DNA from 2 places in the Variovorax palleresanus genome. Region 1 is predicted to be linked to the other one. Evidence: riboswitches for the same ligand, from Rfam matches in the RefSeq annotation. Region 1 holds a riboswitch; the other holds the start of a gene.
The links. Region 1 has a riboswitch for glycine ahead of ACJ7Z0_RS19610 (D-amino acid dehydrogenase). Riboswitches for the same ligand answer to the same signal wherever they lie in the genome.
Positions count from the first base shown of each region.

Region 2: linked by a shared signal. The riboswitch ahead of gcvT (glycine cleavage system aminomethyltransferase GcvT) and the one ahead of ACJ7Z0_RS19610 (D-amino acid dehydrogenase) in region 1 are both predicted to bind glycine.

Region 1 is NZ_JBJNVP010000002.1:3,355,077-3,359,480, forward strand. Features, by position in the region: gene ACJ7Z0_RS19605 (FIST signal transduction protein) at 1-311, shown strand, start outside; gene ACJ7Z0_RS19610 (D-amino acid dehydrogenase) at 339-1,640, opposite strand; glycine riboswitch at 1,732-1,837, opposite strand; gene rfbB (dTDP-glucose 4,6-dehydratase) at 2,093-3,175, shown strand; gene rfbD (dTDP-4-dehydrorhamnose reductase) at 3,172-4,062, shown strand; gene rfbA (glucose-1-phosphate thymidylyltransferase RfbA) at 4,114-4,404, shown strand, end outside.
Region 2 is NZ_JBJNVP010000002.1:604,580-608,983, forward strand. Features, by position in the region: gene ACJ7Z0_RS06600 (TRAP transporter large permease) at 1-789, shown strand, start outside; gene ACJ7Z0_RS06605 (hypothetical protein) at 945-1,496, shown strand; glycine riboswitch at 1,546-1,636, shown strand; glycine riboswitch at 1,649-1,768, shown strand; gene gcvT (glycine cleavage system aminomethyltransferase GcvT) at 1,814-2,989, shown strand; gene gcvH (glycine cleavage system protein GcvH) at 3,030-3,401, shown strand; gene gcvP (aminomethyl-transferring glycine dehydrogenase) at 3,451-4,404, shown strand, end outside.

The DNA of each region.
Region 1 (4,404 bases):
TGATGCGCATCTGCGCGGAAATCCGCGAAGAGCTGGAGCCCGAGGAGCAGACGCTGGCCACCGCCCGCGCCGTGGCGGCCGGCGAGGCCGAGGCAGCGCCGCATCCGGCGCGCCGCATTGCTGGGGCCGTGTACGTGAGTTGCTCGGGACGCGGCGGACCGCACTTCGGCGCGCCAGGCGCCGAACTGCAGATCGTGCGGCATGCACTGGGCGACGTGCCGCTGGTCGGTTTCTTTGCGGCGGGCGAGATCGCCCGGCACCACCTGTATGGGTATACGGGGGTGCTGACGGTATTTACCGGCAAGGACTGAACCCCGGAACCGCCGCTTGGCGCTCGTTCAAGCCGGCTGCAGCACGCGCGCCGCGGGCGCAGGCATTCCTGTGAACGCGAAATCCACCTCCGGCACAAGCCCGCTCACGATGCGCGCGATCGACTTGCCCGAGCCGCAGGCATGCGTCCAGCCGAGCGTGCCGTGGCCGGTGTTGAGGAACAGGTTGGGCAGCTTTGTCTTGCCGATCATCGGTACGTTGCTGGGCGTCGCGGGGCGCAGGCCAGTCCAGAATTGGGCCTGCGTGGTGTCGCCGGCACCCGGAAAGAGTTCTTCGACGCGCCGCACGATGGCTTCGCAGCGCACGCGGTTCAGATCGCGGTCGTAGCCGTTGAGCTCGGCCGTGCCGGCGATGCGCAGGCGATCGCCGCTGGCCGAGGTGTAGCGCGAGAACACGAGCTTGTATTCGTCGTCGGTCAGCGAAACCTGGTGCGCCTTGGAGGCGTCTTTGACCGGCAAAGTCACCGAATAGCCCTTGGCCGGATAGATCGGCAGCCGGATGCCCAGCGGCGCGGCAACGATCGGGCTGAGCGAGCCCATCGCCAGCACGAAGGCATCGCCGCGGATGCGCTGGAAACGGCCTTCGCTGTCGGTGGCTTCGACGTGGTCGATGCTGCCGCCGGTCTCGCGCAGCGCAGTGACGGTGTGGCTCATGAGGAACTTCACGCCGGCCGCCATCGCCAGCGCGACCAGTTCGCGCGCGAAGCGGTTGGCGTCGCCCGATTCATCCTCGGCGGTATACGTCGCGCCGGCCAGCTTCGGGCGGATGTGGGCCAGCGCTGGCTCGATCTTCACCGCCTCGTCGGCCGAGATCACCAGCCGCTCGCAGCCCAATGCGCGCATCTGCTCGGCAGGCGCGAGGGCACCGTCGAACTCCTTCTGCGTCGTATAGAAGTGCAGGATGCCCTGCGTGCGCTGGTCGTAGCTGAGACCGGTATCGCGACGCAACTGCTGCAACATTTCGCGGCTGTAGGTGCCCAGGCGCACGATCTGCTCGATGTTGTGCCGCGTGCGTGCCGGGGTGCATTCGCGCAGAAACTGCAAACCCCAGAGCCACTGGCGCATGTCGGCGCGAATGCGAAAGAGCAGCGGGGCGTCTTCCCTGCCCAGCCATTGCAGCACCTTGAGCGGTGCGCTCGGGTTGGCCCAGGGTTCCGCGTGGCTCACGGAGATCTGCCCGCCGTTGGCAAAGCTGGTTTCGGCGGCCGGCGTGGCCTGCCGGTCGATGACGGTCACTTCGTGGCCGAGTTGCTGGAGGTAGTAAGCCGAGGTCACGCCGAGCAAGCCGGCGCCGAGAACGATCACGCGCATTTCAAGTACCTTTTGGAAGTTGGCGCTTGAACGGCGGGCTTGGTGTGCTACTGATTCAATAGCAAGCAACCGGACGACCGCCGTCCAAGTTGCCGCTCCCCCTGTCCTTGGTACCTGAGAGATTCACCCGCTGCGCCCGCAGCGGGTTTGCTCCTTCGGTGCATCACGCAAGGTGATGGCTCTCCAGACGGCGTATCAGTTGGTGCAGTACAGGCCCCATGCCGAAACTCTTTGAAAGAAGAACTTCAAGAATCCGTGGGGCCGACCTGAGCGTTTATGGGAGTTTGCGCCTTCGGTGAGGTAGCAAAAAGCGCTACCTGCTCTCCTGCAGTGGGGCTATTGTAGGCGCACGCGCCGAGCTGCCTACCCCTCGATTTTGGTAATTCGGTCCAATGGGATAATCACGGGACAGATTCGCCTGAGGGCGATTGTTCGACAACTTCGGGGGACTCATGATTCTGGTAACCGGCGGCGCCGGCTTTATTGGCGCCAATTTCGTACTCGACTGGATCTCGCAGAGCGACGAGCCGGTCGTGAATCTCGACAAACTCACCTACGCCGGCAACCTCGAAACGCTCGCGTCGCTCAAAAGCGATCCACGGCATATCTTTGTGCAGGGCGACATCGGCGACAGCGCCCTGGTCGACCGCTTGCTGGCTGAGCACAAACCGCGCGCTATCGTGAACTTTGCCGCGGAATCGCACGTAGATCGTTCCATCCACGGCCCCGAAGATTTCGTGCAGACCAACGTGCTTGGCACCTTCCGCCTGCTCGAGTCCGTGCGGGGTTACTGGAGCGCGCTGCCGGCCGACCAGAAGGCCGCGTTCCGCTTCCTGCATGTGTCGACCGACGAGGTCTACGGCTCGCTTTCCAAGACCGACCCGGCCTTCACCGAAGAGAACAAGTACGAGCCCAACAGCCCCTACTCGGCCAGCAAGGCCGCCAGCGACCACCTCGTGCGCGCCTGGCACCACACCTACGGCCTGCCAGTGGTCACCACCAACTGCTCCAACAACTACGGGCCGTTCCACTTTCCCGAGAAACTCATCCCGCTGATGATCGTCAACGCCCTGGCCGGCAAGCCGCTGCCGGTGTACGGCGACGGCATGCAGGTGCGCGACTGGCTCTACGTGAAGGACCACTGCAGCGCCATCCGCCGCGTGCTCGAGGGCGGCAAGCTCGGCGAGACCTACAACGTCGGCGGCTGGAACGAGAAGCCCAACATCGAGATCGTCAACACCGTGTGCGCCTTGCTCGACGAACTGCGCCCGCGCGCCGACGGCAAGCCTTACAAGGAGCAGATCAGCTACGTCACCGATCGGCCGGGCCACGACCGCCGCTACGCCATCGACGCGCGCAAGCTCGAACGCGAACTCGGCTGGAAGCCCGCCGAAACCTTCGACAGCGGCATTCGCAAGACCGTTGAGTGGTACCTTGCCAACGCCGAATGGGTGCGCAACGTGCAAAGCGGCGCCTACCGCGAATGGGTCGAGAAGCAATACGACGCCGCGCCCGCGGCCAAGGCCGCGGCATGAAGTTGCTGCTGCTGGGCAAGGGTGGGCAGGTTGGATGGGAGCTGCAGCGCAGCCTCGCACCGCTGGGCGAACTGGTGGCGCTCGATTTCGACAGCACCGACCTGCATGCCGACTTCAGCCGCCCCGAGCAACTGGCCGAGACCGTGCTCAAGGTTCGTCCCGACGTCATCGTCAACGCCGCGGCCCACACCGCGGTCGACAAGGCCGAGAGCGAGCCCGACTTTGCGCGCAAGCTCAACGCCACCTCGCCCGGCGTGGTGGCCCAGGCGGCCCAGCAGATCGGCGCGCTCATGGTGCACTACTCCACCGACTACGTCTTCGACGGCAGCGGAAGCAAGCCCTGGAAAGAAGACGACGCCACCGGCCCCCTCAGCGTGTACGGGCGCACCAAGCTCGAAGGCGAGCAGCTGGTGGCCGCTCACTGCGCCAGACACCTGATCCTTCGCACCAGCTGGGTGTATGCGGCGCGCGGCGGCAATTTTGCCAAGACCATGCTGCGGATCGCCAAGGAGCGGGATCGCCTGACCGTCATCGACGATCAGTTTGGCGCCCCCACCGGCGCCGAACTGCTGGCCGATGTCACGGCACACGCAATCCGCGCCACCCTGCAAGACCCGGCCAAGGCCGGGCTCTATCACGCGGTAGCCGGCGGTGAGACCACCTGGTGCGGCTATGCGCGCTTCGTGCTCGAGCAGGCCCAGCAGGCCGGCGCCGAACTCAAGGCCGGCCCCGCGGAAGTCGATGCTGTGCCCACCAGCGCCTTTCCCACCCCCGCCACGCGCCCCGCCAACTCGCGGCTCGACACGCGCAAGCTGCAGGCCACCTTCGGCCTGATGCTGCCCCCTTGGCAGCAGGGCGTGGCCCGCATGCTGCGCGAAACCCTTTAAACAACACGCCGAGCGCGGCAAAGCAAAGAAAGCAAGGAGAGAAATACAACAATGACCACGAAGACGACAACGCAACGCAAGGGCATCATCCTGGCCGGCGGCTCCGGAACCCGGCTGCACCCGGCCACGCTCGCACTCAGCAAGCAACTACTGCCGGTGTACGACAAGCCGATGATCTACTACCCGCTCAGCACGCTGATGCTCGGTGGAATGCGCGACATCCTGATCATCAGCACGCCGCAGGACACGCCGCGTTTTCAGCAACTGCTGGGCGACGGCAGCCAGTGGGGCATCAACCTGCAGTACGCGGTGCAACCGAGCCCCGATGGCCTGGCACAGGCC
Region 2 (4,404 bases), 2.8 Mb from region 1:
GTCGGCCAGCTGTTCGTGGCCGGCCTGCTGCCGGGCCTGCTGATCGCGGTGGCGATGTGCATCGTGAACTTCTACGTCTCGAAGAAGCGCAACTACAAGGGCGATGGCGAGACGCCGCCGCTGCGCGAGATTCTCATCACGACCTGGAAGGCGATTCCCGCCATCCTGCTGCCGGTGGTCATTTTGGGCGGCATGCGCGCCGGCTGGTTCACGCCCACCGAGGCCTCGGTGGTGGCGGTGTTCTACGCGCTGGTGTGCGGCAAGTTCGTCTACCGCACGCTCGAATGGAAGATGCTGCCCGACATCCTCGCGCGTTCGGCCCTGCTGTCGGCCTCGGTGCTGATCATCATCGGGCTCTCGGCCTCGTTCGCCTGGATTCTGACCATCGAGGGCGTGCCGCAGCAAATGGCGGAATGGCTCGTGAGCATGAACCTCTCGCCATGGATGTTCCTGATCATCGTCAACGTGTTCCTGCTACTGTTCGGCATCTTCATCGAGCCGCTGCCCGGCGTGATGGTGCTGGCGCCGATTCTCGCGCCGGTGGCAATGAAACTCGGGGTCGACCCGGTGCACTTCGCGATGATCGTGATCTTCAACCTCACGCTCGGCATGATCACGCCGCCGGTGGGCGGGCTGCTGTTCGTGACCTGCAACGTGTCGAAGGTGCCTATGTCGGCGCTGGTGAAGGAGCTGGTGCCCTTCCTGTGGGCGCACGGCGCCGTGCTGATGATCCTGACCTTCGTGCCGACGCTCAGTACCTGGCTGCCGCGGGCGCTCGGGTTCAAGTAGCGGGGGGAGCCGGCTGGATCGATTTCCACAACGAAAACCGGTCCGGAAAAAGTGACGTGTCATGAGACCGATGCCCCTGTAAGGCAAACGTTTTCACGAAAATGTCACCTCTTGCAACGATGCTGCAGCCTTCGATCCCCGAAAGCTGTTGCGCCATGTTTCCCACCAAGACCGACAAGGCACGCGACGAACTCCAAAGCGGCCAACGCACGCTCAGCCAGCGCGAACGCGCATTGCTGCTGATGGCCGACGGCCGGCGTTCGCTGACCGATTTCAGCCCCCTGTTCGCCAACCGCAGCGAAGCCGAGCAGGCATTGCAGGCCTTGATGAGCCGCGGCTACCTGCACTATCCACAGGCCGCCCCCGCGCCCACTCCCGCGCCAGCCGCCCCGGCGGCGGCCATGGACAGCGCGGCCGAGCCGGCCCAGGCCGCGACCGCCGCCGACCATTTCGACGGCAAGCGCTCCCTGGCCACCACGCGCATGTTCCTGTTCGACATCTGCGAACGCATGTTCGTGCGGCGCGACCCCAGGTTTGCGATGCAGATGCGCGACGCGCTGCGCGAAGCCCGCGACCGCGACGCCATGCTGACGATTGCCGCGCTGATGCTCTCGGAGGTCGAGAAAAGCGCCGGGGCGGAACGCGCTGAATCGCTGCGCGAGCGTATCGAGAGGTTACTTCCGCTCTCCTCCGAGACCGTGCACTGAGCCCGTCCACCCCCCGGCCGCCGGACCGGGGCGCCGCGATCCACTACACTCGCCATGGTCAGGAGAGAGCTTCGCCATGCGAGGCCGCCGAAGGCGCAGGGGTTTCCCGAACGCTCAGGCAAAAGGACTGACACAGCGCTGGCGGATGCCGGCGTTTCCTTGCTGGAGAGAGGCTGTCGCCTGCATCGACGCGATGCGGCAGGCAGCCCACCGAAGGAGCAAACCTCGATCGTGGGGCGAATCTCTCAGGTAAAGCGGACAGCAGGGGTGGCCCATGGCTTGCGCCATGGAATTCGACTGCCCCTTTGGAGTGCCCCGTGGCCGCTTCCGCTTCATCATCCGACGCCCAACTTCTCAAGACGCCGCTCCACGACCTGCACGTGGAGCTGAGCGCACGCATGGTGCCGTTTGCCGGCTATTCGATGCCGGTGCAGTACCCCGCCGGCCTCATGGCCGAGCACAAGCACACGCGCGACGCCGCCGGGTTGTTCGACATCTCGCACATGGGCCAGCTGCGCCTGGTGGGCCCGGACGCCGCGGCCGCCTTCGAAACCCTGATGCCGGTCGACGTGATCGACCTGGCGCCCGGCAAGCAGCGCTATGGCCTGCTGCTGAACGACGAAGGCGGCATCCTCGACGACCTGATGTTCTTCAACGAAGGGCACGGCTCGATCTTCGTGATCGTCAATGGCGCCTGCAAGGTGGCCGACCTGGCCCACATCCAGCAGAAGATCGGCGCGCGCTGCGATGTGCAGCCCATGCCCGACCACGCGCTGCTCGCGCTGCAGGGACCACAGGCGGCCGCGGTGCTGGCGCGGCTGTCGCCCGGCGTCGAGCGCTTCGTCTTCATGACCGGCGGCGCAGTGCAGATCGGCGGCATTCCCGCCTTTGCCACCCGCAGCGGCTACACCGGCGAAGACGGCTTCGAGATTTCGGTGGCCGGCAAGGATGCCGACGCGCTCGCCCGCCTGCTGCTGGCCCAGCCCGAGGTCAAGCCCGTCGGCCTGGGTGCGCGCAATTCGCTGCGCCTGGAAGCCGGGCTCTGCCTCTACGGCAACGACATCGACACCACCACCACGCCGGTCGAGGCCTCGCTGAACTGGGCCATCCAGAAGGTACGCCGCACGGGTGGCGTGCGCGAAGGCGGCTTTCCGGGCGCGGCCAAGGTCCTGGCCCAGCTCGCCGCCGCCATGGCCGGCGCCGCGGGCCGGACCGACCACGACACGCTGAAGCGCCGGCGCGTCGGCCTCGTGGCACTGGAGCGCATTCCGGTGCGCGACGGTACGGTGCTGCAATCGTTCGAAGGCCACGACATCGGCTTTGTCACGAGCGGCCTGCTCGGCCCCACGGCCGACCGCCCGATCGCCATGGGCTACGTGGCCACCGCATTTTCGGAACCCGGTACGCGCGTGCAGGCCATCGTGCGCGGCAAGCCGGTTCCGATGGAAGTCTCGACCCTGCCTTTCGTGCCCACCCGCTACTACCGCGGCTAGGCTCGGCATCCCCGATCATTTTTTCCACGAGGAGTTTTTCATGAGCATCAAGTACACCAAGGACCACGAATGGGTCTCGGCCGAAGGCGGCGCAGCCACTGTCGGCATCACCGTGCATGCGCAGGATGCGCTGGGCGACGTGGTGTTCGTCGACCTGCCCGAAGTCGGCAAGACCTTTGCCCAGGGTGAAGTGGCCGGTGTCGTCGAATCGGTCAAGGCCGCGGCCGATGTGTTCATGCCCGTCTCGGGCGAGATCACCGAAGTGAACGAAGCCCTGCGCGCCGATCCCTCGCTCGCCAACACCGATCCGCTGGCCACCGGCTGGTTCTTCAAGGTCAAGCTCAGCGAACCCGCGCAGCTCGACGCGCTGCTGGACGCCGCCAGCTACGACAAGTTTGCCGCCGAATCCTGATCCGCCGAGTTCGCAAGCCGCCTTTCCTCATCTCCGAGCCTTCACCGCCATGCCGATTCCCGCCCTTCCCTCTTTGCAACAACTGGAGAACGCCGAAGAGTTCCTCGCCCGCCACATCGGCATCGATGCAGCGGACGAGGCGCGCATGCTGCCGGTGATCGGTTCGGAAACGCGGGCGGAACTCATCGACGGCATCGTGCCCGCGGCCATCCGCCGCGCCAAGCCGATGCGCCTGCCGGCCCCCATCACGGAAGCCGATGCGCTGGCCGAGCTGAAGGCCATCGCGGCAAAGAACAAGGTGTTCAAGAGCTTCATCGGCCAGGGCTACTACGGCACGCACACGCCGGGCGTGATCTTGCGCAACGTGCTCGAGAACCCCGCCTGGTACACGGCCTACACGCCGTACCAGGCCGAGATTTCGCAGGGCCGCATGGAAGCCTTGCTCAATTTCCAGACCATGGTGTGCGACCTCACGGGCATGGCCATCGCCAACGCCTCGATGCTCGACGAAGCCACGGCCGCGGCCGAGGCCATGACGCTCGCCAGGCGCAGCGTGAAAAGCAAGAGCAATGTGTTCCTGGTGTCGGGCGACTGCCATCCGCAGACCATCGAGGTCATCAAGACGCGCGCCGCGCCGCTGGGCATCGAGGTCAAGGTCAGCACCGTGTCCGAGACGCTGCCACACCTGATGGTGAGCGGTGAGTTCTTCGGCGTGCTCGCGCAGTACCCCGCCACCACCGGCCACGTGCACGACCTGCGCCCGCTCGCGGGCCATGCGCACCAGTGCGACGCGGCCTTCTGCGTGGCCGCCGACCTGCTGGCGCTGACGCTGCTTGCGCCACCCGGCGAATGGGACGCCGACATCGTCTGCGGCACCACGCAGCGCTTCGGCATGCCGCTGTGCAACGGCGGCCCGCACGCCGCCTACCTGGCCTGCCGCGACGAGTTCAAGCGATCGCTGCCGGGCCGGCTGGTCGGCGTGAGCGTCGACACCCACGGCCAG